One region of the Pseudomonas sp. ZS1P83 genome, then DNA from elsewhere that is predicted to be linked to it. Evidence: predicted binding sites of a transcription regulator. Region 1 holds the regulator's gene; each other region holds the start of a gene.
What was found. The regulator FliA, encoded in region 1, starts transcription of late flagellar genes. The targets are predictions, from matches to a motif close to CTAAAGTTTNNNNNNNNNNNGCCGNTAA.

Region 1 (10,665 bases):
GCGGTGACGCCATCGCCGGCCTGCTGATTCTGTTCATCAACCTGATCGGCGGCATGGCCGTCGGCATCTTCCAGCACGGCATGAGCTTCGGCGACGCCGGTAAGGTTTATGCGCTGTTGACCATCGGTGACGGTTTGGTGGCGCAATTGCCATCACTGTTGTTATCGACAGCGGCGGCGATCATGGTGACCCGTGCTTCCGGCTCGGAAGACATGGGCAAGCAGATCGGCCGCCAGATGTTCGCCTCGCCAAAAGCGTTGGCCGTCGCGGCAGGCCTGATGGCGGTGATGGGCCTAGTGCCCGGCATGCCGCACTTCTCCTTTCTCAGCATGGCGGCCCTGGCGGCCGGCGGTGCTTACCTGTTCTGGAAGAAGCAGAACGTGGTCAAGGTGCAGGCCCTGCAAGAGGTCAAGCGTCAGCAAGAGCTGCTGCCATCCCCGGCCCGCGCCCAGGAAACCAAGGAGCTGGGCTGGGACGACGTCACCCCGATCGACATGATCGGCCTGGAAGTCGGGTACCGGCTGATTCCGCTGGTGGACCGCAACCAGGGTGGTCAGTTGCTGGCACGGATCAAGGGTGTGCGCAAGAAGCTGTCGCAGGATCTGGGCTTTCTGATGCCGACCGTGCATATCCGTGACAACCTCGACCTGGCGCCAAGTGCCTATCGCCTGACCCTGATGGGGGTGATCCTGGCCGAAGCGGAGATTTACCCGGACCGCGAGCTGGCGATCAATCCGGGGCAGGTCTATGGGACGCTCAATGGCATTACCGCCAGAGATCCGGCTTTCGGTCTGGAGGCGGTCTGGATCGAAATCAGCCAGCGTGCCCAGGCGCAATCCCTCGGTTACACCGTGGTCGATGCCAGTACAGTAGTGGCAACCCACTTGAACCAGATTTTGTACAAGCACTCGAGCGAGTTGATCGGTCACGAAGAAGTGCAGCAACTCATGCAATTGTTGGCTAAAAGCTCGCCAAAACTGGCTGAAGAGCTGGTGCCTGGCGTGGTGTCTCTGTCGCAGCTGCTCAAAGTCTTGCAGGCTTTGCTGGCCGAACAGGTGCCAGTACGGGACATTCGCAGCATTGCCGAGGCCATCGCCAACAATGCCGCCAAGAGTCAAGATACTGCCGCGCTGGTGGCCGCCGTGCGCGTCGGCGTATCCCGCGCAATCGTCCAAAGCATTGTAGGCACTGACTCCGAGCTACCAGTGATCACCCTGGAGCCAAGGTTGGAACAAATATTGCTCAATAGTCTTCAGAAGGCAGGACAAGGCTCCGAAGAGGGCGTTCTGCTGGAGCCAAGCATGGCTGAGAAACTGCAACGCTCGTTGATCGATGCGGCGCAGCGCCAGGAAATGCAGGGTCAACCGGTGATTCTGCTGGTAGCCGGTCCGGTTCGCGCGATGCTGTCGCGATTCGGCCGACTGGCAGTCCCGGGTTTGCACGTGTTGGCGTATCAGGAAATTCCTGACAACAAGCAAGTGACCATCGTTGCGACAGTAGGGCCCAACGGCTGAGGTAGTGGTTTATGCAAGTTAAGCGTTTTTTCGCCGCCGATATGCGTCAGGCCATGAAACTGGTTCGTGATGAGCTGGGCGCTGATGCCGCCATCATTGGCAACCGCCGGATCGCCGGTGGTGTCGAATTGACGGCTGCCCTGGATTACAAATTATCGGCGCTGGCCCCGCGCGTTCCGAACATGGAACTCGAAGACGAGCTGCGCAAGACCCAGTCGCGGATCGTTACCGCCCAGGCCGAACTGAGCCTGCGAGGCGAAGGCGAGAGCGACAAGAGCACCAATCGCCAGTTGTTCGCCGGCCTGCCACTGACCGCCGCCGAGCCGCTGATCGAACCGACCTACGCCGAACCCCGTCGTCCTGCACCGGCCGCTGCGCCAGCCTCCGGTGGTGTGGACTCGCGGGCGTTCGACTCGATGCGTTTCGAACTCAACAGTTTGCGCGAACTGATGGAAGTGCAACTCGGCTCCCTGGCCTGGAATCAGCTGCAAGGCAGCCGTCCGGCCCAGGCCAATCTTTGGCGTCGCCTGCAACGCATCGGCTTGTCCGGCCCGTTGTCACGCGATTTGCTGGCGCTGATTACCGATATTGAAGAACCTCGTCAGGCCTGGCGCATGCTGCTGGCGCACCTGGCGCGGATGATCGCCACACCGGAAATCGAGCCGCTGGAAGAGGGCGGTGTGATTGCCATGGTCGGCCCTGCCGGCATGGGCAAGACCACCACTCTGGCCAAGCTCGCCGCCCGCTACGTGCTCAAGTACGGCGCGCAAAATATCGCGTTGGTGAGCATGGACAGCTACCGTATTGGTGCTCAGGAGCAGCTCAAGACCCTTGGCCGGATCCTCAATGTGTCGGTGACTCACGTCGACCCGGGTCAGTCACTGGTGCAGGCACTGGAACCCTTGCTGCGCAAACGCGTGGTGCTGATCGATACCGCGGGCCTTCAGGCCAGCGATCCGGCACTGCGCATGCAGCTTGAAAGCCTGGCGGGTCGTGGGATCAAATCCAAAAATTATCTGGTGTTGGCAACCACCAGCCAGAAACAGGTGCTAACGGCCGCTTATCACAGTTACAAACGCTGCGGCCTCGCGGGCTGCATCCTGACTAAACTGGATGAAACGGCAAGTCTGGGTGAGGTGTTGAGCCTGGCCATCAGTCATGAATTGCCGGTGGCCTACCTGACCGATGGCCCGCGGATTCCGGATGATTTACATCTGCCGCGTCGTCATCAGTTGGTCAGTCGCGCCGTAAGCGTGCAAATGCAAGAAGAACCCAGCGAAGAAGCCATGGCTGACATGTTCGCTGATATTTACCACAGCCCGACCAAGCAGGTCGGCTGAGGTATTAATGAACAGTTTTTGTACCTACATCGATGGTCTGCCATGCATTGTTCATTTTGTGAACGCGCAGCCAGTAATGTGGCCTCCGTCTAAGTAAGACAAGGTAAAGAAAATTCATGGGCAGCATGCATCCCGTACAGGTGATCGCGGTGACCGGCGGCAAAGGTGGCGTCGGGAAAACTAACGTGTCAGTGAACTTGTCCCTGGCTCTAGCTGAGCTCGGCCGGCGCGTCATGCTGCTGGACGCCGATCTGGGGCTGGCGAACGTCGACGTCCTGCTGGGACTGACACCCAAACGTACGTTGGCCGACGTGATCGAAGGCCGCTGCGAGCTGCGCGACGTATTGTTGCAAGGCCCTGGCGGCATCCGCATCGTCCCGGCCGCGTCCGGCACTCAAAGCATGGTTCATCTGAGCCCGGCCCAACACGCCGGCCTGATCCAGGCGTTCAGCGATATCGGCGACAACCTCGACGTATTGGTGATCGACACCGCTGCGGGCATTGGTGAGTCGGTAGTCAGTTTCGTTCGCGCAGCGCAAGAAGTCTTGCTGGTGGTCTGCGACGAACCGACCTCGATCACTGATGCCTACGCACTGATCAAACTACTTAACCGCGATTACGGCATGAACCGCTTCCGCGTCCTGGCCAACATGGCCCAGAGCCCACAGGAAGGTCGCAACCTGTTCGCCAAGTTGACCAAGGTCACGGATCGCTTCCTCGACGTCGCCTTACAATACGTCGGCGCGGTGCCTTACGACGAAAGCGTGCGTAAGGCTGTGCAGAAACAGCGCGCCGTCTATGAAGCCTTCCCGCGTTCCAAGTGCTCCCTGGCGTTCAAGGCCATTGCACAGAAGGTCGATACCTGGCCATTGCCTGCCAACCCGCGTGGTCACCTGGAGTTTTTCGTCGAGCGCCTCGTACAACAAACGGCAGGACCGGTGCTATGACAGCCAGCGGTTACAACCTTTACAAGAATTCGGCACGTGACGCGCAGTACGAGCTGATCGAGCGTTACGCGCCACTGGTTAAGCGCATTGCCTACCACTTGCTGGCGCGTCTGCCGGCCAGTGTCCAGGTCGAAGACCTGATTCAGGCCGGGATGATCGGCCTGCTTGAAGTGTCGACCAAATACGACGCCAGCAAAGGTGCGAGTTTCGAGACGTACGCGGGCATTCGAATCCGCGGCGCGATGCTCGATGAAGTACGCAAAGGGGACTGGGCGCCACGTTCGGTCCACCGCAATACCCGGATGGTTAGCGACGCCATTCGCTCGATTGAAGCTAAAACCGGTCGTGACGCTAAAGATCACGAGGTTGCGGCCGAACTCCAATTGAGTCTCGACGATTATTACGGGATTTTGAACGACACCCTGGGCAGCCGGTTATTCAGTTTCGACGATCTGTTGCAGGACGGCGAACACGAAGGGCTGCACGAGGATGGCGCCAGTGCTCATCTCGAGCCGTCGCGCGATCTGGAAGATGAACGCTTCCAGATGGCGCTGGCGGACGCGATTGCCAATTTGCCGGAGCGTGAGCGACTGGTGTTGGCGCTGTATTACGACGAAGAGTTGAATCTCAAGGAAATCGGTGAAGTCCTGGGGGTCAGCGAATCTCGGGTCAGCCAGTTACACAGCCAGTGCGCGGCCCGTTTGCGGGGGCGTTTGGGGGAGTGGCGAGCGCGCTGAAGGCAGTGTGGGGACACTGCGAACGAGGCTGGTGGGGTGTTGAAACCACACGGGTCCCGATCTGTTGTGCTCCAGACAGTCATTGAGTGCTTTGCCGGATTGATCGAAATGGCGTGTCCAGGTGCTGGGCGCGTTTAAGACTGCTTGGAGGTCGAATTGAACAAGAACATGAAAATCCTCATCGTTGATGACTTCTCAACGATGCGGCGGATCATAAAAAACCTGTTGCGTGACCTTGGGTTCACCAACACGGTCGAGGCCGATGATGGCACCACTGCCATTCCTGTCCTCAACAGCGGGAGCATCGACTTTCTGGTAACGGACTGGAACATGCCCGGCATGACCGGTATCGATCTACTGCGCCACGTGCGCGCCGATGAAAAGCTCAAGCACCTGCCGGTGCTGATGGTGACCGCTGAAGCCAAGCGCGAGCAGATCATCGAGGCAGCCCAGGCCGGTGTTAACGGCTATGTGGTCAAACCCTTTACGGCCCAGGCGTTGAAAGAAAAAATCGAAAAGATTTTCGAACGCATCGGTTGAGAAACTGCGCCACGGGGGAGCTATGGAGCATAACGAATCTTCACAGGGCGATTTCGAGTCGACCCTGAAAAAACACGCTGTCGAACTGGTCGAAAGCCTTGAGAAAGGCAGGTTCGGCGACGCCGTGCAACTGATCCATGAGCTCAACCAGACCCGTGACCGCGGCCTGTACCAGGAAGTGGGCAAGCTCACTCGCGAGCTGCATAGCGCGATCGTCAATTTCCAGATTGACCCGAACATGCCGCAAGCCGAGGAAGTGTCACAAATCACGGATGCCACTGAGCGTCTGGGCTATGTGGTCAAGCTGACCGAGGCCGCGGCCAACCGCACCATGGACCTGGTGGAGAACGCCACGCCGCTGGTCAACGGCCTGAGCAATGAAGCCCAGGCCTTGAGCGCCGACTGGGGACGGTTCATGCGTCGCGAGGTCGGGGCTGAAGAGTTCCGCGAACTGGCCCGGCGAGTCGATGGTTTCCTGACACGCAGCAGCGAAGACAATCGCGTGGTGTCGAGCAACCTCAACGACATTCTGCTCGCTCAGGATTACCAGGACCTCACCGGTCAGGTAATCAAGCGTGTGACCCAATTGGTCACCGAAGTTGAAAGCAACCTGCTCAAGCTCGTACTTATGGCCAGTCAGGTGGACCGCTTTGCGGGCATCGAACATGACCGTGAAGCGATGCTGGCTGAAAAAGATCCGCAAAAACATCTCTCTCAGGGTGAAGGTCCGCAGATTCATGCCGATAAAAGAGAAGACGTTGTGTCCGGTCAGGACGATGTAGACGATTTGCTTTCCAGCCTTGGATTCTAGGAGCACCCCTACACATGAGCTTCGGCGCCGATGAAGAGATCCTTCAGGATTTCCTGGTTGAGGCCGGCGAGATTCTAGAGCAACTGTCCGAACAGCTGGTCGAGCTTGAAAGCCGACCCGATGATGCGGACTTGCTCAATGCAATTTTTCGCGGTTTTCACACTGTAAAAGGAGGCGCCGGCTTCCTCCAGCTCAACGAGCTGGTGGAGTGCTGTCACATCGCCGAGAACGTGTTCGACATCCTGCGCAAGGGTGAACGTCGCGTCGACTCGGAATTGATGGACGTGGTTCTCGAAGCGCTGGATGCGGTGAACAGCATGTTTACCGAAGTCCGCGAGCGCAGCCCGATCACGGCGGCCACGCCTGAATTGCTGGCAGCTCTGGCCCGTCTGGCCGAGCCGAAAGCTGAAGAAGCCGCACCGATTGCCGACGTGGTCGAAATACCGGCTGCCGACAGCGAGTCGGGCGACATCACCGATAACGAATTCGAACAACTGCTGGACTCGCTGAACGCCGTCAAGGCGCAGGCCGAGGCCCCGGCGGCTGCTCCACTGCCAGCGGGTAGTGCCGCTGCCAGCGACGAAATCACCGATGCCGAGTTCGAGTCGTTGCTCGATCAGTTGCACGGCAAAGGCCAGTTCGCCGTCGATGCGAAAGCTCCGGCGCCAGCCGCACCGGTTGCCCCGAAAGCGGCAGGCGACAGCTCCGATATCACCGACGACGAGTTCGAAGCACTGCTCGATCAGCTGCACGGCAAGGGCAACTTTGCCGTTGATGCGCTGGAATCGGCCATTGCTGCGGCTCCGGCCCCGGCTGCACCAATCGCTAAAGCGGCTGGCAGCGATCTGATCTCGGATCACGAGTTCGAATCGCTGCTCGACGAATTGCACGGCAAAGGCAAGTTCACTGAAGTCGGTACCGCGTCGGGCGCCAGCGCTTCGGTTGCAGCCCCGGTTGCCAAGGCTGTTGCACCGAAACCCGTCGCCAAAGCGCCCGAGCCTAAAGCCGAAGCGCCGAAGCCTGTTGCTGCTGCACCGGCTCCGGCTCGTGCCCCGGCCGCGCCACCGGCGGAAAAACCGGCCAGCGAAGCCGAGACCACCGTGCGGGTCGATACCGCGCGTCTCGACGAAATCATGAACATGGTTGGCGAGTTGGTGCTGGTGCGTAACCGCTTGGTCCGTCTGGGCCTCAACAGCGGCGACGAAGCCATGTCCAAGGCTGTGTCGAACCTCGACGTGGTCACGGCCGACCTGCAAACCGCGGTCATGAAGACCCGGATGCAACCGATCAAGAAGGTCTTCGGGCGCTTCCCGCGTCTGGTTCGCGACCTGGCTCGTCAGCTCAAGAAAGAGATCAATCTGGAGCTGGTCGGCGAAGAAACCGACCTCGACAAGAACCTCGTCGAGGCCCTGGCCGACCCGCTGGTCCACTTGGTGCGCAACTCGGTTGACCACGGTATCGAAGAACCGGCCGAGCGCGAAGCGATGGGCAAGCCTCGCAGCGGCAAGGTGATCCTGTCCGCTGAACAGGAAGGCGACCACATCCTGCTGTCCATCTCTGATGACGGCAAGGGCATGGACGCCGATGTTTTGCGCGGTATCGCGGTGAAAAAAGGGTTGATGGACAAGGATGCAGCAGATCGCCTCAGCGAGTCCGATTGCTTCAACCTGATCTTCGCGCCGGGTTTCTCGACCAAGACCGAAATTTCCGATGTCTCCGGACGCGGCGTGGGCATGGACGTGGTGAAAACCAAGATCGCCCAGCTCAACGGCACCATCAATATCTACTCGACCAAGGGCAAAGGCTCGAAGATCGTCATCAAGGTCCCGTTGACCCTGGCGATCATGCCGACGCTGATGGTCATGCTCGGCAACCAGGCGTTTGCGTTCCCGCTGGTGAACGTCAACGAGATCTTCCACCTCGACCTGTCGCGCACCAACGTGGTGGACGGCCAGGAAGTGGTGATCGTGCGGGACAAGGCACTGCCATTGTTCTACCTCAAACGTTGGCTGGTCGCCTCCGCCGCTCACGAAGAGCAGCGCGAGGGCCATGTGGTGATCCTTTCGGTGGGCACTCAGCGGATCGGCTTCGTCGTCGATCAACTGGTGGGCCAGGAAGAAGTGGTCATCAAGCCATTGGGCAAAATGCTCCAGGGAACCCCGGGGATGTCCGGCGCCACCATCACCGGTGACGGCCGCATTGCGCTGATTCTCGATGTACCCAGCATGCTCAAGCGTTACGCCGCACGGCGTATTTGATTCTGGTGGAGCGGGGCGACTGAGCCTCGCTCCGTCTAACGGAGTGTTTATGGCAGTCAAAGTCCTGGTGGTGGACGATTCGGGGTTTTTCCGCCGCCGCGTCTCGGAAATTCTTTCAGCGGATCCGAATATCCAGGTCGTCGGCACGGCGACCAACGGAAAAGAGGCGATTGATCAGGCGCTGGCCCTCAAGCCAGACGTGATCACCATGGACTACGAGATGCCGATGATGGATGGCATCACGGCGGTGCGGCACATCATGCAGCGCTGCCCGACCCCGGTGTTGATGTTTTCCTCGCTGACACACGAAGGCGCTCGGGTCACTCTCGATGCGCTGGACGCCGGCGCGGTGGATTTCCTGCCGAAGAATTTCGAAGACATCTCCCGCAACCCGGAAAAGGTCAAGCAACTGCTGTGCGAGAAGATTCTCAGCATCTCGCGCAGTAACCGTCGTGCCAGCACTTACAGTGCTCCGGCACCCGTCGCCGCGCCAGCCCCGACACCTGCGCCTTCGAGCGTCAGTAGCTACGGCAGCAGCGCGCCTGCGCGTCCGGCACCGGCGCCGATTCCGGCGCGTACGCACGCACCCGCCTCGTCGTCGCCAGCGCCGAAACGCAAAGCCTACAAATTGGTCGCCATCGGTACGTCCACTGGCGGCCCGGTTGCCCTGCAGCGGGTTCTGACCCAATTGCCGGCCAACTTCCCGGCACCGATTGTGTTGATCCAGCACATGCCGGCCGCCTTCACCAAGGCCTTCGCCGAACGTCTGGACAAGCTCTGCCGCATCAGCGTCAAGGAAGCCGAGGATGGCGACATCCTGCGTCCGGGCCTGGCGCTGCTGGCGCCGGGTGGCAAGCAAATGATGATCGACGGCCGTGGCGCGGTGAAAATTCTCCCGGGTGACGAGCGATTGAATTACAAGCCGTGTGTGGATATCACCTTCGGTTCGGCGGCCAAGACCTACGGTGACAAAGTTCTGGCGGTCGTGTTGACCGGCATGGGCGCCGATGGTCGCGAAGGCGCGCGTCTGCTCAAGCAGGGCGGCAGCTCGATTTGGGCCCAGGATGAAGCCAGCTGCGTGATCTACGGCATGCCGATGGCCATCGTCAAAGCCGAACTCGCCGACGCGGTGTACGGCCTGGACGATATTGGCAAGCATCTGGTCGAGGCTTGTATCTGATGGATGTGTTAAGCCTCATCGGGATCATCATGGCGTTTGTCGCCATCATTGGCGGCAACTACCTTGAAGGCGGTCACCTCGGCGCGCTGGCCAACGGCCCGGCGGCGTTGATCGTACTCGGTGGGACCATCGGTGCGGCGCTGCTGCAGGCACCGATGAGCGCCTTCAAGCGCGCCATGCAGATTCTGGCCTGGATCCTGTTTCCACCTCGCGTGGATCTGGCCGGTGGCGTCGATCGCGTCGTCAACTGGAGCCTGACCGCACGCAAGGAAGGCCTGCTCGGTCTGGAAGGGGTGGCCGACGCCGAACCCGACAACTACTCGCGCAAAGGCCTGCAACTGCTGGTGGACGGCGCGGAGCCGGAAGCGATTCGCAGCATCCTGGAAGTGGATTTCTACACCCAGGAGAGCCGCGACATCGAAGCCGCCAAAGTCTTCGAAAGCATGGGCGGCTACGCGCCGACCATCGGCATCATCGGTGCGGTGATGGGCCTGATCCACGTGATGGGCAACCTGGCCGATCCATCGCAACTGGGCAGCGGCATTGCCGTGGCCTTCGTCGCGACCATCTACGGCGTGGCCAGTGCCAACCTGGTGCTGCTGCCGATTGCCGCCAAACTCAAGTCCGTCGCTTTGCGACAGTCGCGTTATCGCGAAATGTTGTTGGAAGGCATTCTGTCGATCGCCGAAGGTGAAAACCCTCGCTCTATTGAGTTGAAGCTTCAGGGCTTCATGGATTGATGGGAGTAATGGATTATGGCTCGTCGCCGGCAACCTGAAGAACATGTAAACCATGAACGCTGGCTGGTTTCCTACGCCGACTTTATTACGTTGCTGTTCGCTTTCTTCGTGGTGATGTACTCGATCTCTTCGATCAACGAAGGCAAGTACAAGGTCATCTCGGAAGCGTTGATTGGTGTGTTCACCGATTCGGATCGTGCCCTCAAGCCGATCCCGATCGGCGACGAACGACCGAAGACTGTGACCCCGGCCAAGCCGCTGGTTAAAGACGCCGAGCAGGTCGACGCCGGTATCGCGGGTGCCAGCGATCCGCTCAAAAGCATCGCCGACGATATCAGCGCCGCGTTCGGCGACTTGATCAGCGCCAATCAGATGACCATTCGCGGCAATGAGCTGTGGGTCGAAATCGAACTCAATTCCAGCCTGTTGTTCGGCAGTGGCGACGCCATGCCCAGTGACATCGCGTTCAACATCATCGACAAGGTCGCTGCGATTCTGAAGCCGTTCGACAACCCGATTCACGTCGAAGGCTTCACTGACGATCAACCGATCCGCACCGCGCAATATCCGACCAACTGGGAGCTGTCCTCGGCCCGTT
Region 2 (10,665 bases), 1.5 Mb from region 1:
CTTATTGCCAGATGGACCTTCCGCTTCTGACCGGGATGCAATTCCTGTGGTTCGAATACCGGAAACGGGTACTGAATCGGTACTGCCGCAACCCTAGCTACTCTGAATGCTTCGCAGGAAAAACCTTTGATCTCTACAGCTAACATCACGATGCAGTTCGGCGCCAAGCCGCTATTCGAAAACGTTTCGGTCAAATTCGGCGCGGGCAACCGCTACGGTCTGATCGGCGCCAACGGTTGCGGCAAGTCGACCTTCATGAAAATCCTCGGCGGCGACCTTGATCCGTCCGGCGGCCAGGTCATGCTGGAGCCGAATGTACGCCTGGGTAAACTGCGCCAGGACCAGTTCGCCTACGAAGAATTCACCGTGCTCGACACCGTGATCATGGGCCACGAAGAGCTGTGGAAGGTCAAGGCCGAGCGCGACCGCATCTACTCGCTGCCGGAAATGACCGAAGAAGACGGCATGGCCGTGGCAGAGCTGGAAACCGAGTTCGCCGAGATGGACGGCTACACCGCCGAATCCCGCGCCGGTGAACTGTTGCTGGGCCTGGGTATTGCGTTGGAACAACACTTCGGCCCGATGAGCGAAGTGTCCCCAGGCTGGAAACTGCGCGTATTGCTGGCCCAGGCGCTGTTTTCCGATCCTGAAGTGCTGTTGCTCGACGAACCGACCAACCACTTGGACATCAACACCATCCGCTGGCTGGAAAACATCCTGACCCAGCGCTCCAGCCTGATGATCATCATCTCTCACGACCGTCACTTCCTGAACAGCGTGTGCACCCACATGGCTGACCTGGACTACGGCGAGCTGCGCCTGTTCCCGGGCAACTACGACGAGTACATGACCGTGGCGACCCAGTCCCGCGAGCAACTGCTGTCGGACAACGCCAAGAAGAAGGCGCAGATCTCCGAACTGCAATCCTTCGTCAGCCGCTTCTCGGCAAACGCCTCGAAAGCCAAACAGGCCACTTCCCGTGCCAAGGCGATCGACAAGATCCAGCTGGCCGAGGTCAAGCCTTCGAGCCGCGTGAGCCCGTTCATCCGTTTCGAACAAACCAAGAAGCTGCACCGCCAGGCGGTCATCGTCGATCGCATGGCCAAAGGCTTCGACGGCAAGCCGCTGTTCAAAGACTTCAGCTTCCAGGTTGAAGCGGGCGAGCGCGTGGCAATCATCGGCCCGAACGGTATCGGCAAGACCACCCTGCTACGCACCCTGGTCAACGAACTGACCCCGGATGCCGGTAGCATCAAGTGGACCGACGCCGCGGAACTGGGCTACTACGCCCAGGACCACGCTTCGGACTTCGAAGACGACATGAACCTGTTCGACTGGATGGGCCAGTGGACTCAGGGCGAACAAGTGATTCGCGGTACTTTGGGCCGCATGCTGTTCTCCAACGACGAGATCCTCAAGTCTGTCAAGGTCATCTCCGGTGGTGAGCAAGGTCGCATGCTGTTCGGCAAGCTGATCCTGCAAAAGCCGAACGTGCTGATCATGGACGAACCGACCAACCACTTGGACATGGAATCCATCGAAGCGTTGAACCTGGCGCTGGAGAACTACCCGGGCACGCTGATCTTCGTCAGCCACGACCGTGAGTTCGTATCGTCCCTGGCCACCCGCATCATCGAGTTGAGCGCCAACGGCGTGATCGACTTCAGCGGCACGTATGACGACTACCTGCGTAGCCAGGGTGTTGTGTTCTAAGCGTCTGCTGCAACTGAAAAGCCCTGTCCTGGTGACGGGGCTTTTTTGTATCGATCGTTCCCACGCTCCGCGTGGGAATGCAGCCCGGGACGCTCCGCGTCCCTTCTGGAGCCGAACGCGGAGCGTCCGTTGAGGCATTCCCACGCAGAGCGTGGGAACGATCAGCCACGATCGGCCGTGAGAAATTAGTTAGCCTGCTTCCCTTTATTTCCCATGCGAGCCATGATGCCGTTGTCCCACCGCCGCCCGCGAACGAGCCCTCATGTCTGCGCAGCAACTGCCACCACAAAGCTCCACGGCGATCACCCTGCAGATCGTCTCCATCGTCTTCTATACCTTTATTGCCTTCCTCTGCATCGGCCTGCCGATTGCGGTGTTGCCGGGGTATGTCCACGAACAGCTGGGTTTCAGCGCAATCATCGCGGGGCTGACCATCGGCTCGCAATACCTGGCCACCCTGCTCAGCCGCCCGATGGCCGGGCGTATGTCGGACAGCATCGGCACCAAGCGAGCGATTGTTTACGGGTTATCGGGGATAGTGTTGAGCGGCGTGCTGACGTTGATTTCTACGCTGCTGCAAAGCGTTCCATTGCTGAGCCTGTTGATCCTGATCGCTGGCCGCTTGTTGCTGGGGATTGCCCAAGGTTTGATTGGGGTCGGCACCATCAGTTGGTGCATGGGTCAGGTGGGCGCTGAACATACCGCGCGATCAATCTCCTGGAACGGCATCGCCTCCTACGGCGCCATCGCCATTGGTGCGCCGCTGGGGGTGGTGATGGTGGGTGAGCTGGGATTCGCCAGTCTTGGGATCGCGCTGTCGGTGCTGGCGCTGGCGGCGTTGTTACTGATCCGCAACAAGCCTTCGGTGCCGGTGATACGCGGCGAGCGCCTGCCGTTCTGGGCAGTGTTCGGGCGTATTGCACCGTTCGGCGCGAGCCTGAGCCTCGCGTCCATTGGCTACGGCACCTTGACCACCTTCATTACCCTGTATTACGTCAGCCGCGGCTGGGTCGGCGCGGCCTATTGCCTGACGGTGTTCGGCGTCTGTTTCATTCTGGCGCGGCTGTTGTTCATCTCCAGCATCAGCCGTTTCGGTGGATTTACCTCAGCCATTGCCTGCATGAGCATTGAAACAGTGGGCTTGGTGCTGCTGTGGCTCGCGCCTTCGACCGGTTATGCGCTGATCGGCGCAGGCCTGACCGGGTTCGGTCTGTCGCTGGTCTATCCGGCGTTGGGGGTCGAAGCGATCAAGCAAGTGCCCAACTCCAGTCGCGGGGCGGGACTGAGTGCTTACGCGGTGTTTTTCGATCTGGCGCTGGCGATTGCCGGGCCGTTGATGGGCGCGGTGGCGTTGAACCTGGGGTATACGTGGATTTTCTTCAGCGCGGCGTTGCTGTCGGTAGCAGGATTGGGCGTGACACTGTTGTTGAAACGCCGTGCGATGAGCGCCTGATTACTGATCAGCAGTCTGCATCCCGGCCCTGCTCGGTTTGCCCAGAGCGTGGGAGAAGAAACGTCCGGCTTCGGACACCAGGGTGCGGTGAATGTCTTTGCGGTCGACGCCATCGGCATCGGTGCACAGCGCCGGCATGGCGATGATCTGTTCGTCGTTGCAAGGCGCCATGAACACGAAGTGCCCTGCCCCGGCCAGCAACTTGAAGTCCGGTGCTATCGGCAGTTTGCGCGCCAGGGCGGCGGCATTCTTGTCGAACGCCACCAGTTTGTCGCCGTCGCCGCTGTATAGCAGCACCGGCACATGTACGTCGGCCAGGGTATGGCGGCCAAACTTCAGGCTCAGCGGCGCCATTAGCAGCAAGGCGCGAACCCGAGGGTCAGCCACCGGTTGCAAGTCATCACGGTCGACAATCAATTCACCTTGGGTGTTGCAGGCATCGCGGTCGTCGGGGCGCTCCTGGCAATAGCGGCGCAGGCGGTCCAGGTCTGGCGTCGCGCCGGACAGAATCAGCGCCGTCTCCCCACCCGCCGAATAGCCGATCACACCGACCTGATTGGCATTGACGAAGGGCGCGAGCATACGATCGCCGAGCGTCGCGGTAATGGCTTCAGAAATCTGGATGGGCCGACCATAAAGGTTACTCAAAGTACCGAGGCGGCTGTGGTCTTTGGAGTTGTCACCGGGGTGGATCACCGCCACCACCACAAAACCTTTGCGTGCCAGCGACGTGGCGAGGTCGTGCAAGGCCAGCGGGGTTCCTGTGTTGCCGTGGGACAGCATCAGCAGCGGGAAACGGCCGATGGCGACTGGGGTGTCCTCGCCCGCTTCGACCGTGTAGCCCTCGATTTTGCTGGAGTGCTCCTTGTCGATGGAGGGATAGAAGGCGATGGCGCGCATTGGCTGCAAGTCCAGAGGGTCGAGAAAGCTCATCTCATGGAAGCCGGCGCTCCAGTGAGGATGCGGCGCAGGCGCGGCGTGCACTGAATTCAAGCTGCTGAGCAGGCAAATCAGTAACGTTGCACAAAGACGCGCCATGAGATGCCCCACCTTGTTACTTGACCGGAGACGGTAACCCTCGACTGCATAACTCGGGCCAGGAGATGAAACAGCCAGAAACAAAAAACTCCGCTTCTGGCACTTGCGTGATCAGAATACAGAGTTTTTTGGGTATTACCCGAGCTGTTTGATTTTCTTTACATTAGCCTTACGCCGCGGCGAACAACTGCTCGCTGATTTGCGTGTGAGCGTCGCTCATGGCTTTGGTGCGGACGTCGTCACCGTAAGCAAGGCCATGGGCACGGACGAATTCGATGTCCGTGATGCCGATGAAGCCGAACAGCACTTTCAAGTAATCTTCGTGAGCAACACCCGTCGCTTGACCGGCATGCAGACCACCGGCAGTCGATACGATGACGACTTTCTTGCCACCGCACAGGCCATCAGGGCCGGCTTCGGTGTAACGGAAGGTCTGACCGGCAACGGCGATGCGGTCGATCCAGGCCTTGAGTTGAGTCGGGATAGTGAAGTTGTACATCGGGGCTGCAATCACCACGGCATCGGCGGCGAGGAATTCGGCCAGCGTCGAGGCGCTCAGCTCGGCTTCGTGCTGCTGGGCAGCGTTGCGCAGTTCAGCGGTAGTACCGGCGGCAACCAGGGTGGTGGCGGAAAAATGGCTGATCGCATCGGCGGCCAGGTCGCGGTAGGTCACCACGGCAGCCGGCTCGGCGGTTTGCCAGGCTTTAACGACTTCGCTGCTCAGCTGACGGGAAGCCGAGTTGTCACCAAGAATGCTCGAATCGATATGCAGCAGTTTCATGTGGGATCTCCAGGTAAGGATCGCTACGCGGCGATCTGATGGAGTGAATCCTACAGGCGAAACCAATAGATGATTAGACCGCAACAATGCGATAGTTCGTCCCACTGATAGAACAATCGAGTTCAACTATGCAAGACCTCAATGATCTTTACTACTTCGCCAAGGTGGTTGAAGCCGGTGGCTTCGCTGCGGCCGGACGTTTGCTCGCCATTCCCAAGTCGCGATTATCACGGCGCATCGCCGAGCTGGAAGAACGTCTGGGTGCGCGCCTGCTGCAACGCACCACTCGACAACTGAAGCTGACTGCCGTGGGTGAACGTTATCTGCGGCACTGTCAGGCGATGCTGCTGGAAGCCGAGATGGCGGATGAAGCCGTCGCCAGCATGTCCAGCGAACCTCGCGGGCGTTTGCGGGTGTCCTGCCCCGTCGGGCTGGCCCATGAGATGTTGCCGACGGTGATCAGCAAATTTCTTGAAAAGCACCCTCAGGTTCAACTTGAAGTCATGCTGCTCAATCGCCGCGTCGATCTGGTGACCGAGGGCGTCGATGTCGCGCTGCGGGTACGTGAGTTGGGCGATGAGGATCCGCTGTTGGTCACCCGACGTTTGCGCCAGGCACAGATGGCGATGGTCGCCAGCCCCGCTTTCTTGCACGGACGTGAAATCAACCACCCCGAAGACCTGAAAAACCTGCCTGTGCTCGGCGCCCTGGAAACCGACCGCATGGTTCATATCCGCATGCTCGATCAACAGGGTAAAAGCTTTGAGCTGAGCCTCGAAGCGCGATTGGGCATCGATGACTTTATCGTGCGCAAGGCCTGCACCCTCGCTGGCCAGGGTTTTACGATGCTGCCGATGATGTATTGCGAGCAGGAACTGGAAAATGGCTCGCTGGTGCAGTTGCTGCCCGATTGGTCGCTGCCTGGCGGCTGGCTGCAAGCGGTCTACCCTCATCGACGCGGGGTGATGCCGGCCGTACGCGCCTGGCTCGACCATTTGATCGAATCATTCAATGCCTGTGGGGACCGACTGATATGAAGGCTGGACGTATGTGCGAAGAGGACGTCGCGCGATTCTGTCTCGCGCTGCCGGGTGCGCGGGAAGACTACAAGTGGGGCGGCGTGCGGGTGTTTTCGATTGCGGGGAACAAGATGTTCGCCTTGCAGAATCTGCGGGGTGACTCCCTGGCCTTCAAGGTCGACAAGGACTTGTTCCTCGGTCATTGCGACCGCCCGGGAATCCGCCCGGCGCCGTATCTGGCGCGGGCTCAGTGGATCATCATGGAAACGCCCTACCCTTTGGGCACTGAAGAGCTGCAAGGCTTGTTGCAACGTTCCCATCAACTGGTGGTGAGCAAGTTGCCCAAGCGTACCCAGGTCGGACTGCTGCTTTAAAACAGCGCCAGCAGATTTGCACCCAGAAACAGTTGATCGATCCAGAACACTTGGTGCAGCAGCACGATCACCCAGAAGATCAGCTGAAACGACACTTTGCGCGTCTTGTGCCGAAACAGCTGCTGCGCCAGCACGGCGCCCGGCCAGCCGCCGGCGAGTTCCACCGCATGCAGCACGTTCTCTGGTGTGCGCCAATTGTCGGCACGAGCCTTGCGTTTGTCGCTCCAGTACAGAAAGAACGCCAGCACGCTGACGATCCCGTACGCTGCCAGGGGAATCACCGAAATCCCGCGCAGCCACAACGACATCGAGCCGAACAGCGGCAGCGCGCACAGCACCGCGAACACCAGCAGTTTCAGCCGCAGTTTCTGGATCTCTCCACCGGGCTTGCGTCCGAGGTTGTTGCGCGTGCTGGCGTCATTCATGATTTGACCGCGGCCCAGTCAACCCAACCAAACTGCCAGGTGGCCAGGATGACCAGGCCAAACGCGATGCGATACCAGGCGAACGCTGCGTAGCTGTGGCTGGCGATGAACTTGAGCAAGCCCTTGACAGCAATCATTGCAAAGATGAAGGCGGTGACGAAGCCGATCGCGAACACCGGAAAATCAGACGGTACGAACAGGTTGCGGTATTTGTAGCCCGAATACACCGCGGCAGCGACCATGGTCGGCATCGCCAGAAAAAACGAGAACTCGGTAGCGGTCTTGCGTGACAGCCCGAACAGCAGGCCACCAATGATGGTCGAGCCAGAGCGTGACGTCCCGGGAATCATCGCCAGGCACTGGGCGAAGCCGACTTTAAGGGCGTCTTTCCAGGTGATCTCATCAACGGTTTCGGCATGCACTTCATGCTGACGCTTTTCTGCCCACAACATGACGATCCCGCCCACCACCAACGCCGCAGCGACTGTGATCGGGTTGAACAGGTACTCGTGGATCAAATCGGAAAAAATCACCCCCAGCACCACGGCCGGCATGAAGGCAATCAACAGGTTTGCGGTAAAGCGGCGAGCGCCGGGCTGCGTTGGCAAACCGGTCACCACTTCGAGGATCTTGCGGCGAAACTCCCACACCACCGCCAGAATCGCCCCCAGCTGAATAATAATGTTGAAAGCAATCGCCCGTTCGCCACCGAAGTTGAGCAAGTCCGCCACAATGATTTGGTGACCGGTACTGGAAATGGGCAAAAACTCCGTCAGCCCTTCTACAACGCCTAAAATCAATGCCTGCAAGGCCGTCCAAAGATCCATCAATCCCCCAAAAGCGATGCGCAAAAGCATGCCCCGTTAATATTTGTCAGAGCGTTCACTGCGATCAGCGTAGCTGAAGTCCCGCGCGCACAGAATCCAGACGAAACCGTAAAAATTCCGTGAAAAATCAACTTGGATTCAGGTTTTTCCGTGCGGGGCCGAAATCCTATCAGACAAGTCTGATTAGCGCTGCCGCGTTATTGGACTTGGGTCGGATATGACCGATCGGCAAAGTGTGGTTGGATGCTGGCGATCATTTATTACAAGAAAAAGAAACCGGAGAGACAGCGTTATGAACAGCTTGCGCAGTATGTCGATCAGCCGACGTTTGTGGCTCATCTTGATCGTGGCCGTGATGATGCTAATGACGTTGGGCGTCTTGATGCTCAAGCAGATTCACGACGACCTCTACCACGCCAAGGCTCAAAAAACCCAGCATGTAGTGCAAACCGCCAGCGGCATTCTGACCTATTACCACGACCTCGAAACCGCCGGCACGCTCACCCGCGATGCCGCGCAGAAGCAGGCACTGACAGCCGTTCGCGGTCTGCGCTATGACCAGAGTGACTACTTCTGGATCAATGACCTGACGCCGGTGATGATCATGCACCCGGCCAACCCGAAACTCGATGGCCAGAACCTCTCGGCGATCCGCGACCCGGATGGTTTTGCCCTGTTTAACGAAATGGTCGCCGTCGCCAAGTCCAAGGGCGCCGGCACCATCGACTATCGCTGGCCTAAACCGGGAGCCAGCGCGCCGGTAGAAAAAACGTCCTACGTCAAACTGTTCGAACCCTGGGGCTGGGTGATCGGTTCGGGCGTGTATATCGATGACATGCAGGCCGAGTTCTATGGCCAGGTCTGGAAGGCCTCGTTCGTGGGACTGGTAATTGCCCTGATCATGGCGCTACTGGTGATCCTGATTGCTCGCAGCATCGTGCGTCCACTGCAGGAAACCGTGAACGCCATGGCCAACATCGCCAGCGGCGAGAGCGACCTGACCCGCAGCCTCGACACCCATGGCCAGGATGAAGTCACGCAACTGGCACAACACTTCAACGCCTTCACCGCCAAGCTGCGACTGGTGATCAAAGAACTGCAAGTGTCGGCCAGTGCCTTGGGCCAGTCGTCCAGGGAACTGGGCAACGACGCCACCCAGGCTCAGCAACGTAGCCAGCAGCAGTCCCAACAAATGGAATTGGTGGCCACTGCCATCAATGAAGTGACGTATGGCGTGCACGATGTTGCGAAAAACGCCGAGCACGCCGCCAGCGAAATGCGCGATGCCGAGTCTCAGGCGCAGCAGGGCCAGGTCAATATCGATGGCAGCCTGCAACAGATCGACAAGTTGTCGTCGACTATCGATCAGGCGGTGGAAGTGATTCGCACCTTGGCCGCCGAAAGCACCCAGATCGGCAGCGTCCTCGAAGTGATCCGCTCCATCGCCGAGCAAACCAACCTGCTGGCCCTCAACGCGGCCATCGAAGCCGCCCGGGCCGGCGAGCAAGGTCGCGGTTTTGCGGTGGTGGCCGATGAAGTACGACTGCTGGCCCAGCGTACCCAGAAGTCCACGGCCGAGATCCAGTCGATGATCGAGCGCCTGCAAAGTCATTCCGAAGCGGCGGTCAAAGTGATCGGCGACAGCAGCCGTGCATCACAGTTGACCATCGAGCAGGCCGGCCTGGCCGGTGCAAGCCTGAATGCCATTGGCCAGGCGCTGCGCAACCTCAACGGGCTTAACGCCTCCATCGCCAGCGCGACCTTGCAACAGGCGCATGTGGTCGAGGACATCAACCAGAACGTCACCCAGGCAGCCGGTTTGTCCCACAGCACGGCGCTGGCGGCCGAACACTCGAGCGTGGCCAGCGTTCACCTGAAGGAATTGAGTGAGCAGTTGAACGGTCTGCTCAAGCAGTTCCGCGTTTAACAAGATAAACGCTAAACGCTGTGGTGAGGCTGTTCTGGTTAGGAGCTGTTGTGGCGAGGGGACTTGTCCCCGTTGGACTGCGAAGCGGTCCCAAAGCTTTTACGACTGCTTCGCAGCCGAACGGGGACAAGTCCCCTCGCCACAGAAGCCCACTCGCCACAATCTGGGTACAATCCGCCCTCTCTTCGATTTCCCCCAAGGAACCTCCATGTCCGGGCTTGAACTGTTTGCCGCTGCCCTCGGTGTCATTGCCGTCTGGTTGACGGTCAAACAGAACCCTTGGTGCTGGCCGATCGGCCTGGTCATGGTGCTGCTTTATAGCTGGATCTTTTTTGAGGTGAAGCTTTACTCGGACATGCTGCTGCAGGTGATCTACGCCGCGTTGCAACTCTATGGCTGGTGGCAATGGACGCGTGCGGGGGACGCGCATCAGGGTCGGCAAGTCAGCCAACTCGACGGTAAATCGGTCGCTTTCGGCCTGATCACTGGAGCAGTCGGCAGTTTGTTGCTGGGTGCTGCAATGGCGAACTGGACCGATGCCGCCCAACCCTGGCTCGATGCCGCGCTGACGGGCTTCAGCCTTGTGGCGCAATTATGGATGGCGCAAAAACGCGTGCAGTGCTGGCCGCTTTGGATCGTCCTGGACTGTATTTTCGTCGGCCTGTTCCTGTACAAGGGAATGTACCTGACTGCTGCCCTGTATGGTCTGTTCACCCTCCTGGCCATTCAAGGCTGGCGCACATGGCGCAGCGATCCGCTGCTGTGCCCATGAAGGTATTGGTGCTGGCAGGACCGGAATCCAGCGGCAAAAGCTGGCTTTCGAGTGAAATTCACGCCAATTTTGGCGGCATATTGGTCGGTGAGTACGTTCGGTATTTCATCGAAAGTGAAGCCCGCGCAACCTGCTACGAAGACATTTCATCCATAGCACATGGCCAGCTGGCTTGGGAAGATGACGCACGCTCCAAACAACCGTCACTGTTGATTCTAGATACGCACCTCCTAAGCAATATCCTTTGGAGTCGCACTTTGTTTGGCGCTTGCCCGACGTGGATCGAGCAAGCACTGCTGGCACGGCACTACGACATGCATTTGCTGCTGAGCCCTG
Region 3 (10,665 bases), 2.4 Mb from region 1:
TGAAGCAGCACATCCAAAGCCTGTTTTCCGGCGATTGTGATGTGGCGCTGCTGTATTTCGCCGGCCATGGCCAATTCGATACCAGCATCGACGAGGGGCTGCTGATTCCTCAGGACTTTGCACGGGGTGGCGATGGTATTCGCATCAGCGACATATTGAGTTGGGCGGACAACGCCCCCCACATCAAGAACAAAATCATCATCCTCGACTGCTGCCAGGCTGGCGCAGCCGCCGCAATGCGCGGGTTACGCGGTGGTAGCAGCGTCATCGGCGAAGGCATGACCATTCTCACCGCCTGCAAAAAAGATCAGGTTGCACTCGAAGGACGCGGCCACGGCGTGTTTACCGACCTGTTGCTGCAAGCGCTGCACGGTGGGGCCGCCAACGTACTGGGCAAGGTCACTCCCGGCAGCGTGTATTCATTCGTCGACAATGCGTTGGGCGCGTGGGAACAACGGCCAGTGTTCAAGACCAACGTCTCGCAATTTGTGCCGTTGCGCGAAGTCGCGCCACTGATCGCCGAAGAAACCCTGCGCAAACTCAAGGACTGGTTCCCGGAGCCCAGTTATGTGTATCCGCTCGATCCCAGTCACGAACCTACCGCAGCCGCGTTCGATCCCGACAACGGCGAGATTTTCAGCCAGCTGCAAAAGTGCAATCGCCACAGCCTGATCGAACCGGTCGACGCCGAGCACATGTACTTCGCCGCCATGCATTCCACCGGCTGCCGCCTGACCGCGCTCGGCGCCTATTACCGCGAACTCGCGATCAAGGGACACTTCTGATGCCAGTGTTTATCAGCTACCGCCACACCGATCGCGCACAGGCGATGACCATCAACGATCGCCTGGTGCGGGCCAACATCAAGACCTACCTCGACGTACTGGATACCGAATCCCAGCAAACCGATGACATCACCGCCGTCATCACCCGCAACATCAGCGACTGCACGCATTTGCTGGCGGTGGTCTCGCAGGAGACGGCACAGTCCTGGTGGGTTCCGTTTGAAATCGGTGAAGCAACGATCAGCAATCGGCGGATTTGTTCTTTTCAGACTGGTCAGAACGCCCTGCCGCTGTATCTCGATAAATGGCCGAAATTGAGCGGCGATGCTGACATCAATTTCTTTATTGATGCTTATCGGGAAGAGACGCTGTCCAGTCGAACGATGGGACTGGAGTCTTTTAGTGAGGCGATTCGCAGTGTGTATAAGCGGGATGCGGATGTGTTTCATGACAAGCTCAAAACGCGTATTCGTCGCGGTTTTTGACGCGCACGAAACTGCCGCATTTGCTTGGGTGAATATCCGTTTGAAGGCTAGCTAACGCTCAGCCTGATGACTGGTGAAAAGCCAGTTGTACGCCGATCAACTGTGGGAGCGAGCCTGCTCGAGATGGACGACTATGAGAACCCGCGCTGCCTGAATGAACGCGTTGTCCTGAAGTTTTTCGCGAGCAGGCTCGCTCCCACAGGTGCGTGCTCGCTCTCGGCCTCTCCGGAGGCCGAACGGGCAAACGGTAGCAAGGATAACAAGAGAATATGAAATCTTCGATCGGGCGCTGACCACCTTAGCCGACCTCGATCATTTTCGTGATGCCACGAACATGATCGGCACACCACGCCAATGCCTTCATATGAAATTAAAAATCAGAAATCCGTCTCGGCTGCTTGTGAAACATCGAGAGAAAAAAAGCCGCAAACATCGCGGCTTTCTCATTTTCAGCTTGCAGCTTTTTCCAGCCTCCAGCCCAGCACATCCAAGGCATCACAGCCGTCCTGGATCAACATGTGCGCAGCATTGGCGAAATGCTCAAGGTCGTGACCTTCGGCTTCTTTGACGCACAGGCAGGTGACGCTGTTGAGCAGATTACGCGCGGCTTTGAGTCGGTGGACGGCGGTTTCGAGGAGATCGGAAGCGCGGGCTTCGGTGTCGATGTACAGCGTCGGGCCGACGCTGAAGTTGCCTTGTAGCGGGTGGAATTTGGGCATGGCTTGAATCTCATCTGATAGGTGAAGCTCCCACCCTTTCGCGGCTAAACGAATTAGGTGGTAGCTGTGCGCGGGTTTAGCCGACCGGACAGATGACCCGGTACACCCGAAGGTGTCCCACGCACAGCCACCATAGACATGTAGTTGCCAGGCAGCGAAAAGCGCCGCGATTATACGGGCGCTTGTGCATCATCTGATACGACCGGCTAAAGTCGATCACCGATTCGTCGGCGACGGACAAACTATAGGCGAGCCTTAAGCGAAGAAAAACCCGGTTTATACGTCTCGGAGACTTCCTACACCTTTCTCGGACATGCCCTCATTCCTTGATTTTTACCGCGATCAGGCAGATGTAAATTTTTTCTTGCAGGCAAAAAAGGCTCATCGTGAAGTCCGGGAAAACACAGATAACGCAATACCTGTAGGAGCCGGCTTGCTGTCGATAGACTCAAGTGCCCCGCGTTTAACCAGTTCACGCGCGTTATCGTTAACGACCATCGCCAGCATGCCGGCTCCTACAAGGGAACGCGTACACCACCAAACAACGAGGTCGAGCGTTAGCTCGCTTCGCGGTGCTGTTGCGGTGCACGCCCCCTCGAGAGGCCGAGTGGAGGTTCTGCGCAGTGGGCAACCCGGCATGGATGCCGGGTTAGCCGCCCCCGGCCATGGATGGCCGATGGCGGCGGGCCCACGGAGCAGGACCGGAACGCGGGCATGCCGAGCCTTAGCGAGGCACCGAACGAAAGGGGCAAGAGCGCTTGGTTACTTGGCGCTTTTCCAAGTGACTCGCTGTAAAAGCGAAACCATAGGGGGCCGTTACCGCAGGAATGGATATGTACACACCAAAACTCACGCCGGCCATAAGGCCGCTATCGCAGCGATGCAGCGACCCGACAAGCCAGCTCCCACAGGGACCGTGCCCACGCTGAAAATAAAGTGGCTTCCAAACCAGTGAAGGCCGCAAAAAAAAGCCGACATCGCTGTCGGCTTTTTTGTGGGTCACTGCTTCGGTGGCTCACCCGGCTTCGGTGCCGGGCTATCGAACAGATTCAAGCGCTCGCGAAGCTCATGCGCCGGCAACGGTTCTTTATCCGCCGGCAACGCGTTCGGGTCGGCTGGTGTGGCGGGCACTTCGCCCGGGCCACCCTGCCCTTGCGACGGCTCTGGAGCCGGTTCCGCACCTTGCGAACCTTCGATGGCGCGCTGGGCTTTCTTGGTCAGCACCACGATGTCGATTCGGCGATTGACCGGATTGAACGGTTTCTCGCGGTCGAACAACGCCGACGAGGCATAACCCACGACGCGCGCCACCTGCGAATCCGGATAACTGCCGGCGATCAGCGCACGACGTGCAGCGTTGGCACGGTTGGCCGAGAGCTCCCAGTTACCAAAGTCACCGGTGCCCGTGTACGGCTTGGCATCGGTGTGGCCGCTGATGCTGATCTTGTTCGGCACCGCTTTGATGGTGTCGGCCATGGCCAGCAGGATGTCTTCGAAGTACGGCTTCAGACGGGCACTGCCGGAGTCGAACATCGGCCGGTTTTCGGCGTCCACGATCTGGATGCGCAAACCGTCCGGCGTAATCTCGAACAGGATCTGGTCTTTGAATTTTTTGAGTTGCGGGTTCTCTTCGACCTTGTTCTGCAGTTCTTGCAGCAGCAGCTCGAGACGTTCCTTCTCGACCTGTTCGGCCATGCCTTCAACCTGCTCGGCGTCGATGGTCACCTTGTCTGGCTGCGGCTGGGATTTCACCTCGGGGTTGAGGGTGTTTTCCGGCGCCAGGGTCGGCGTGCCGCCCAGGTCGATGATGTACGGCGTGCCGCTTTCGGAAAAGCCGACCGGGTCCTTGAAGTAACCGGCGATGGCGATCTTCTGTTCGGGTGTGGCGGTGGACAGCAGCCACAACACCAGGAAGAACGCCATCATCGCCGTCGCGAAGTCCGCGAAGGCGATTTTCCAGGCGCCCCCGTGATGCCCGCCGGCGATGCGCTTGACGCGCTTGATGATTATCGGCTGGTTATTTTCCATGGCTTAGCGACCGCGAACCGCTTGTTCCAGCTCAGCAAAGCTAGGACGGTGCGCCGGGTACAGAACCTTGCGGCCGAACTCTACCGCCAGCGACGGCGGCATGCCGGAAGCGGAAGCGACCAGCGAGGCCTTGATGGCTTCGTAGACGTTCAGTTCTTCCTTGGCATCGTGGGCCAGGGAATGGGCCAGCGGGCCGAAGAAACCGTACGCCGCGAGAATACCGAAGAAGGTACCGACGAGTGCAGCACCCACGTGCAGGCCGATGGATTTCTGGTCGCCTTCGCCCAGAGAGGCCATGGTCACCACGATACCGAGTACCGCCGCGACGATACCGAAACCGGGCATGGCGTCGGCAATGCCGTTCACTGCGTGGGATGGATGCTCGAGGTCTTCCTTGAGGCTGTAGAGCTCCATGTCGAACAGGCCTTCAAGCTCATGGGGAGCCATGTTGCCGGAGGACATGATGCGCAGGTAATCGCAGATGAACGCGGTCATGCGATCGTCTTTGAGCACGGTCGGGTACTTGGCAAAGATCGGGCTCGCGGAGGCATCTTCGATGTCGCCTTCGATGGCCATCATGCCTTCGCGGCGGCTCTTGTTGAGGATCTCGTAGATCAGACCCAGCACTTCCAGATAGAACGTGTGGCTGAAACGCGAACTGAACATGCCCAAGGATTTCTTGAGCACGTGCATGGTCATGTAACCGGGGTTGGCCTGCAGGAACGCGCCAAGGGCCGCACCACCAATAATCATCACCTCGAAGGGCTGAATCAGGGCCGCAATTTTGCCGTGGGAAAGCACGTATCCGCCGAGCACGCTCGCGAATACGACGATGATGCCGATTAATTTAGCCATAGGTAGGAGAGCACTTACTGAGTCGGGTTCAAGGTCATATTCGGAAGTTAAAAAATCTCTTCTTCTACTTATCGGCAAAACTGCGCCAGACTATAGCCAGTTCAGGCGAAAAGCCAATTTGGCCCGCTCCGGGCATAGGTAATGCAGACGATGATCGCGTCCAACCATGGCTAACGAAACGAACGTTCCAACTCCAAAACCGACCACTCTCGAAGGCTGGGTCAAGCTTCTCGATGGCGTGCGCCTGCCGGTTCCGCAAGCCAGTCATGACCGTGTCTGCAAGGCCATCGCCAACAGTCGCAGCTCCCTGCGCGATATCGCCGAACTGATACAGGACAGCCCCGCGCTGGCCTTGAGCGTGATTCGCGAAGCCAACCGCCACACCCATGGCAGCATGACGGAACCTGCGGAAAACCTTGAGGTGGCGATCAATCGCCTCGGTTTGAAGCGCACCGAAGAGCTGCTCGCCCGCCTGCCCGCCGAACCTCAGTCCAACATCCCGGTTGCCCTGCGTCAGTTACAACTGATCAGCCAGCACGCGACTCAACAGGCCAACGGTTTTTTCGCCAGTCGCCTGGCCCGGCTGTGGCAGGACATTCACTGGGGCAGCCTGCTGTTTCTCTCGCCGCTGTGGCCGATGGCGTTGACCCATCCGCAGCTGCTCGAAGAGTGGGAGCTGCGGGTCATCCATAAAGGTGAATCGGCGGGCAAAGTCGAGAAGCAATTGTTCGGCGCACGCCTGCTGGAAATCTGTCTGGCGCTCGTGGACATCTGGCGCCTGCCGATCTGGGTGCAGCAGGGTTATCGGCTGTTGCTCAACGAGCAGCGTGAGCTGGTGAAAGTGCTGCGCATCGCGCGTGACAGTGATCATCCACTGCGCCAGCAGAACCGCCTCGATGACGATCCGACCCTGCGCCGCTGGCTCAATCAACCAGCCAATACGGTGCTGCTGGCCAACGGACTGGCGCTGTCGGCACAACACGCCTGGGACAGCCCTCACAGTGATCGCTGGCAGTATCTGACCAGCCTTTACCTGCAAATGCCGATGGATGAAGTGCAGCAGCAGTTGCACCAACAGGCCGCCAACAGCGCCCGCCATCACGCTATGCCAGACCTTTGGCACCCGGCTGTGTCGCTGATCTGGCCATGGGGCGTAAACCGCATTCACGCCGGTTTGCTGCCGGCTCCGGCGCCGACCGCCGAAGACCTGGCGAAGTGGCGCAGGCAGTGCGCCGAGTTGCTGGTGGAGCCGAGTCGATTCACCAATGCCATGCACTTGACCACGTCTGCCCGGGACGCTTTGGTTGCGTGCGGCATGCGTCGAGTGATGATCCTGATGGCCGACCGCACTCACGTCAATCTGCGAGTGCATCAAACCGCCGGGCTGCCGAAAGAAGCGGCCGGCCTGAACCTGATTGTCAGCCAGAGCACCGTGCTGCAGCGCCTGCTCTCGCAACAGGCCCAAGTCCGACTGACACCGGACAACAATGCGCAATTTTCGGCGCTGTTGCCGGCCAGCCTGCGCTCACAGTTCGGTGGCGAACACCTGCTGCTACGCTCACTGGTCAATAACGGCCGGGTCATCATGATTGTGGCGGCGGATCAGGGTGGCGGGCCGTTCTCGGAAATCACCGTGCAAGCCTTCGGTAAAACCGCGCAGTGCATCGAAAAGGCACTACACAGCTTTAGCTCCCGTGGCCAATAAGGCTGCGCTACAATCCTCCCCTTTGTGCTCTGGAGACCTCACATGTCTGACTTCTCTGGCTTGGCGCTGGTCATCGAGCCGAGCGACTTGCTCCCGCGTCTCGACGCCCGCGAACTGATTCTGGTGGACCTGACCAGCAGCGCCCGCTATGCCGAAGGGCATATCCCCGGTGCGCGTTTCGTCGATCCGAAACGCACGCAACTCGGTCAGGCGCCTGCGCCGGGACTGGTGCCGCCGCAAGCGGCACTCGAAGCGTTGTTCGGCGAACTGGGCCACAACAAGGACGCAGTCTACGTGGTCTATGACGACGAAGGCGGCGGTTGGGCCGGGCGCTTTATCTGGCTTCTGGATGTCATCGGCCACAGCCACTACCACTATGTCGACGGTGGGCTGCCGGCCTGGCTGGCAGAAGGTTTGCCAATGTCGATCCAGATCCCGCCAGCGGTTGGCGGCCCGGTTGCGTTGACCCTGCACGACGAACCCACTGCCACCCGCGAATACCTGCAAAGCCGTCTCGGTGCCGCCGACCTGGCAATCTGGGACGCACGCGGGCCACTGGAGTACTCCGGCGAGAAAGTCCTGGCGGCCAAGGCCGGGCACATTCCCGGCGCGGTCAATTTCGAATGGACCGCGGGCATGGATCAGTCGCGCCACCTGCGCATCCGCACCGACATGCCGCAGATCCTGGAAAAACTCGGGATCAGTAAAGACAAAGAAGTGATTACCCACTGCCAGACTCACCATCGTTCTGGCTTCACCTATCTGGTGGCCAAGGCTCTCGGTTATCCGCGGGTCAAAGGCTACGCCGGTTCCTGGGGCGAATGGGGCAACCACCCCGATACGCCCGTAGAGATTTAAGGTTTTTAAGGACAGTTAATGAATAAGCGTTTGTTTATCCTCAGCCAATACCTGCTGCCCCATCACCTGCTGTCGCGACTGGCCGGGTGCATTGCCGAATGCCGCGTGCGCTGGTTCAAGAATGCCTTCACCGCCTGGTTCGCCAAGCGTTATCAGGTGGACATGTCGCAGGCGCTGGTCGAAGACCTGACCGCCTACGAGCACTTCAATGCGTTCTTCACTCGTGCCTTGAAGGACGGCGCCCGCCCGCTGGACGAGACGCCAGCCGCGATCCTCAGCCCGGCCGACGGCGCGGTCAGCCAACTCGGCCCGATCGAACACGGTCGCGTGTTCCAGGCCAAGGGCCACAGCTTCAGCGTGCTGGAATTGCTGGGCGGCGACGCTGCCAACGCAGCGCCGTTCATGGGCGGTGATTTCGCCACCATCTACCTGTCGCCGAAGGACTACCACCGCGTGCACATGCCGCTGGCCGGCACCCTGCGCGAGATGGTCTACATCCCGGGCCGGATCTTCTCGGTCAACCAGACCACCGCGGAAAACGTTCCGGAACTGTTCGCCCGCAACGAGCGTGTGGCATGCATTTTCGACACTGAACGCGGGCCGATGGCCGTGGTGCTGGTGGGCGCAATGATCGTGGCGTCGATCGAAACCGTTTGGGCCGGGCTGGTCACGCCGCCAAAACGCGAGCTGAAAACCTTCCGCTACGACGAAGCTGCCCGTGCGCCAATCCATTTGGAGAAAGGTGCAGAACTGGGCCGGTTCAAACTGGGTTCGACCGCAGTCGTGCTGTTCGGGCCTGATCAAGTGAAGTGGGCTGAAGAGCTGGCGGCCGGTTCGCCGGTGCAGATGGGCCAAGGCATGGGCCTGCCAAACGCTTGATTCCCTGTAGGAGCACGGCTTGCCGGCGAAGGCGTCCTTGAGATCGCCTTCGCCGGCAAGCCGTGCTCCTACAGGTGGCCAGCATGTCAAAAATACCGTTCGCTGCCTTAGGTGCTACAGTCGGATCATTCACTGCCCATTTACTGGTTGGAGTTTCCACGGCATGAATGAGACCAGCCCCCACCTGCTGCTACGCGCCCCCATCCCGATGCACGCGCGCCTGTCGTTCTGTGAAGCCACCCCGCGCGATCTCAAGCGCTGGATCGCCAATCTGCCCAAAGCCAACATCGGCGAAACCGCCCGCCAGCTGTATCAAGGCTTGAGCGAACTCAACCAGCTGCTCACGCCCAGCGACAATCGCCTGCAATTGCTCGAACTGCTGCGGCCCGAGGTGTATTACGTCTGCAAACACCTTGAGCAGCATTTCCTGCATCAGTCGATTGTCCTCGACGAGCGTTCCCGCAAGATCGCCAACCTCTGCCAGGCGCTGCAAAGTCACTTGGCCATTGGTTACAAACAGATTGTCGTGCGCATCACACCGAAGTTCAGCAAGGACCGTGCGCCGCTGCTGACCCAAGCGCTGCAACGAGCGATCCATTGCTTGAACGGGCCGCTGATTCGCTCGACTAAACTCTATTGCCCGGTGCCGGAAGGCCTGTGGCTGGAGCTGCATCAGCTCTACCGGGTCGCCTGCGCGCACCGGCTCCAGCATCTGAGCCTGCGCGATGAGCTGGCCAGCCAGACGCAAAATCTGAGTATCGAACAAACATACGTGGTTGCCTTGCTGCTGGGCGCCTCGCGCTGCAATCAACTGCGCCAGAACCAGATTGCCCGGGTGGCCGAGGTGCTGGAGCCTTGGAGCCAATGGATCAAGCTGCAACCCGGCAACCCGTCCACCGGTCTGTTTGCCGTCGCGCCCGACCTCGACACCGGGCCGCGTTACCGCACCAAGTTCCGGGCCGAGCAACAGGAGAGTTTGCTGGGGATCGATCCGCAGCCGCTGGTCGCGGCCATCGAAGGCTATTTGCAAAAAACCGACAGCTCATCGCCGCTACCCGTACCGTCGGAGCTGAGCCTCGACACGTTGCAACACCTCAGCGCTGCGTGGGGCCAGGCTGCCGAGCGCAGCTTCCAGCGTACCGTCGGCCAAGGTAATTTGACCTTGTGCGTGGGCATGAGCGCGCTGCACTTTTATCTGGGCGGGCAACGTTCATTCAGCGACATCTTGAAAAACCCTGGTGCCCGGATTGCACAATTTTCGGCGACGCCTGTCACAGGTAGGGAAAAGGACCAATGGCACCAAGCCTTCGACGCCGCCCCCCAAGGCACTGCGAACGCTCTACTGCCCTACGAAGAGATCGAATACCCGCAGTTGCTGAACGACGACAGCCACGAGGCATCCGACCGCAATCAGCACTTCCCGACCCACGTCCTGTCAGTGATCAATCACAGCCCCGGCGGCTATTGCCTGGCTTGGCCCGGCGCGGTGCCTGCCGAGTTACAGGCGGGTGAGATGGTCGGCATCGAGGACGCTGCCGGTCAGGGTTGGAGCATCGCGGTGGTGCGCTGGATCCGCCAGGTGCGTGGCGGTGGCACGCAGATGGGCATCGAGCAGGTTGCGCCCTTCGCCGAGCCCTGCGGCCTGCAACTGGTGCGCACCCGTGATGACCACAGCCAATACCTTCGCGGCCTGTTGCTGCCGCAAATCAGCGCCATCGACGCGCCCGCCACTTTGCTCGCGCCGCGCCTGCCCTTTCAGGAGGGCAACAAGATCATGATCAATACCAACGGCGAAGAACGCCGGGTCGGGCTGGATCGGCGGGTGTCGAGCACCAACAGCTTCAATCAGTTTGCCTACCGTCCCCTGGAGACAGCCAAAACCGACAACGCCGCGGTGAGCGGCGCTGAGGAGAGTTTTGATTCGTTGTGGAAAACACTTTGAGGGTGAATCTGTGAGACCGCGGTGCGCCCTTCGCGGGCAAGCCTCGCCCCTACAAGGACAATTCCGTACAAGGAGCGAGGCTTGCCCGCGAAGAGGCCCTTTCAGTCAATACAAGACTCAGAGCTGCCCGTCGCGATCCCGGAATCCCAGCAGATACAGCACGCCATCCAGCCCCAGGGTGGAAATTGCCTGCTTCGCCGACTGCTTCACCAGCGGCTTGGCGCGGAACGCCACGCCCAACCCGGCAATCGCCAGCATCGGCAAATCGTTGGCACCGTCGCCAACGGCGATGGTCTGCTCCAGACGCAAACCTTCCTTGTGCGCCAGTTCCTTCAGCAGATCGGCCTTGCGCTGCGCATCAACAATCGGCTCGACCGCCACGCCGGTGACCTTGCCGTCGACCACTTCC

Region 2: a site for FliA is predicted at 7,768-7,795, ahead of ACYZT0_RS11955 (methyl-accepting chemotaxis protein). Genes of this name have one in related genera too.
Region 3: a site for FliA is predicted at 4,941-4,968, ahead of motA (flagellar motor stator protein MotA). Genes of this name have one in related genera too.

The regions. Positions count from the first base shown of each region.
Region 1 covers NZ_CM142706.1:989,230-999,894, forward strand. Annotated here, with positions in the region: gene flhA (flagellar biosynthesis protein FlhA) at 1-1,514, shown strand, start outside; gene flhF (flagellar biosynthesis protein FlhF) at 1,526-2,854, shown strand; gene fleN (flagellar synthesis regulator FleN) at 2,971-3,801, shown strand; gene fliA (RNA polymerase sigma factor FliA) at 3,798-4,538, shown strand; gene ACYZT0_RS04810 (chemotaxis response regulator CheY) at 4,707-5,078, shown strand; gene ACYZT0_RS04815 (protein phosphatase CheZ) at 5,101-5,889, shown strand; gene ACYZT0_RS04820 (chemotaxis protein CheA) at 5,904-8,147, shown strand; gene ACYZT0_RS04825 (protein-glutamate methylesterase/protein-glutamine glutaminase) at 8,197-9,327, shown strand; gene ACYZT0_RS04830 (flagellar motor protein) at 9,327-10,067, shown strand; gene motD (flagellar motor protein MotD) at 10,083-10,665, shown strand, end outside.
Region 2 covers NZ_CM142706.1:2,475,930-2,486,594, forward strand. Annotated here, with positions in the region: gene ACYZT0_RS11915 (ABC-F family ATPase) at 127-1,713, shown strand; gene ACYZT0_RS11920 (MFS transporter) at 1,976-3,166, shown strand; gene ACYZT0_RS11925 (alpha/beta hydrolase family protein) at 3,167-4,204, opposite strand; gene ACYZT0_RS11930 (FMN-dependent NADH-azoreductase) at 4,374-4,985, opposite strand; gene ACYZT0_RS11935 (LysR substrate-binding domain-containing protein) at 5,114-6,022, shown strand; gene ACYZT0_RS11940 (MmcQ/YjbR family DNA-binding protein) at 6,019-6,378, shown strand; gene ACYZT0_RS11945 (DUF1294 domain-containing protein) at 6,375-6,803, opposite strand; gene ACYZT0_RS11950 (undecaprenyl-diphosphate phosphatase) at 6,800-7,630, opposite strand; gene ACYZT0_RS11955 (methyl-accepting chemotaxis protein) at 7,923-9,557, shown strand; gene pnuC (nicotinamide riboside transporter PnuC) at 9,766-10,329, shown strand; gene ACYZT0_RS11965 (AAA family ATPase) at 10,326-10,665, shown strand, end outside.
Region 3 covers NZ_CM142706.1:4,878,936-4,889,600, forward strand. Annotated here, with positions in the region: gene ACYZT0_RS22995 (caspase family protein) at 1-785, shown strand, start outside; gene ACYZT0_RS23000 (toll/interleukin-1 receptor domain-containing protein) at 785-1,270, shown strand; gene ACYZT0_RS23005 (hypothetical protein) at 1,720-1,989, opposite strand; gene motB (flagellar motor protein MotB) at 2,989-4,017, opposite strand; gene motA (flagellar motor stator protein MotA) at 4,021-4,872, opposite strand; gene ACYZT0_RS23020 (HDOD domain-containing protein) at 5,039-6,577, shown strand; gene ACYZT0_RS23025 (rhodanese-like domain-containing protein) at 6,620-7,435, shown strand; gene asd (archaetidylserine decarboxylase) at 7,454-8,314, shown strand; gene ACYZT0_RS23035 (molecular chaperone) at 8,478-10,256, shown strand; gene serB (phosphoserine phosphatase SerB) at 10,374-10,665, opposite strand, start outside.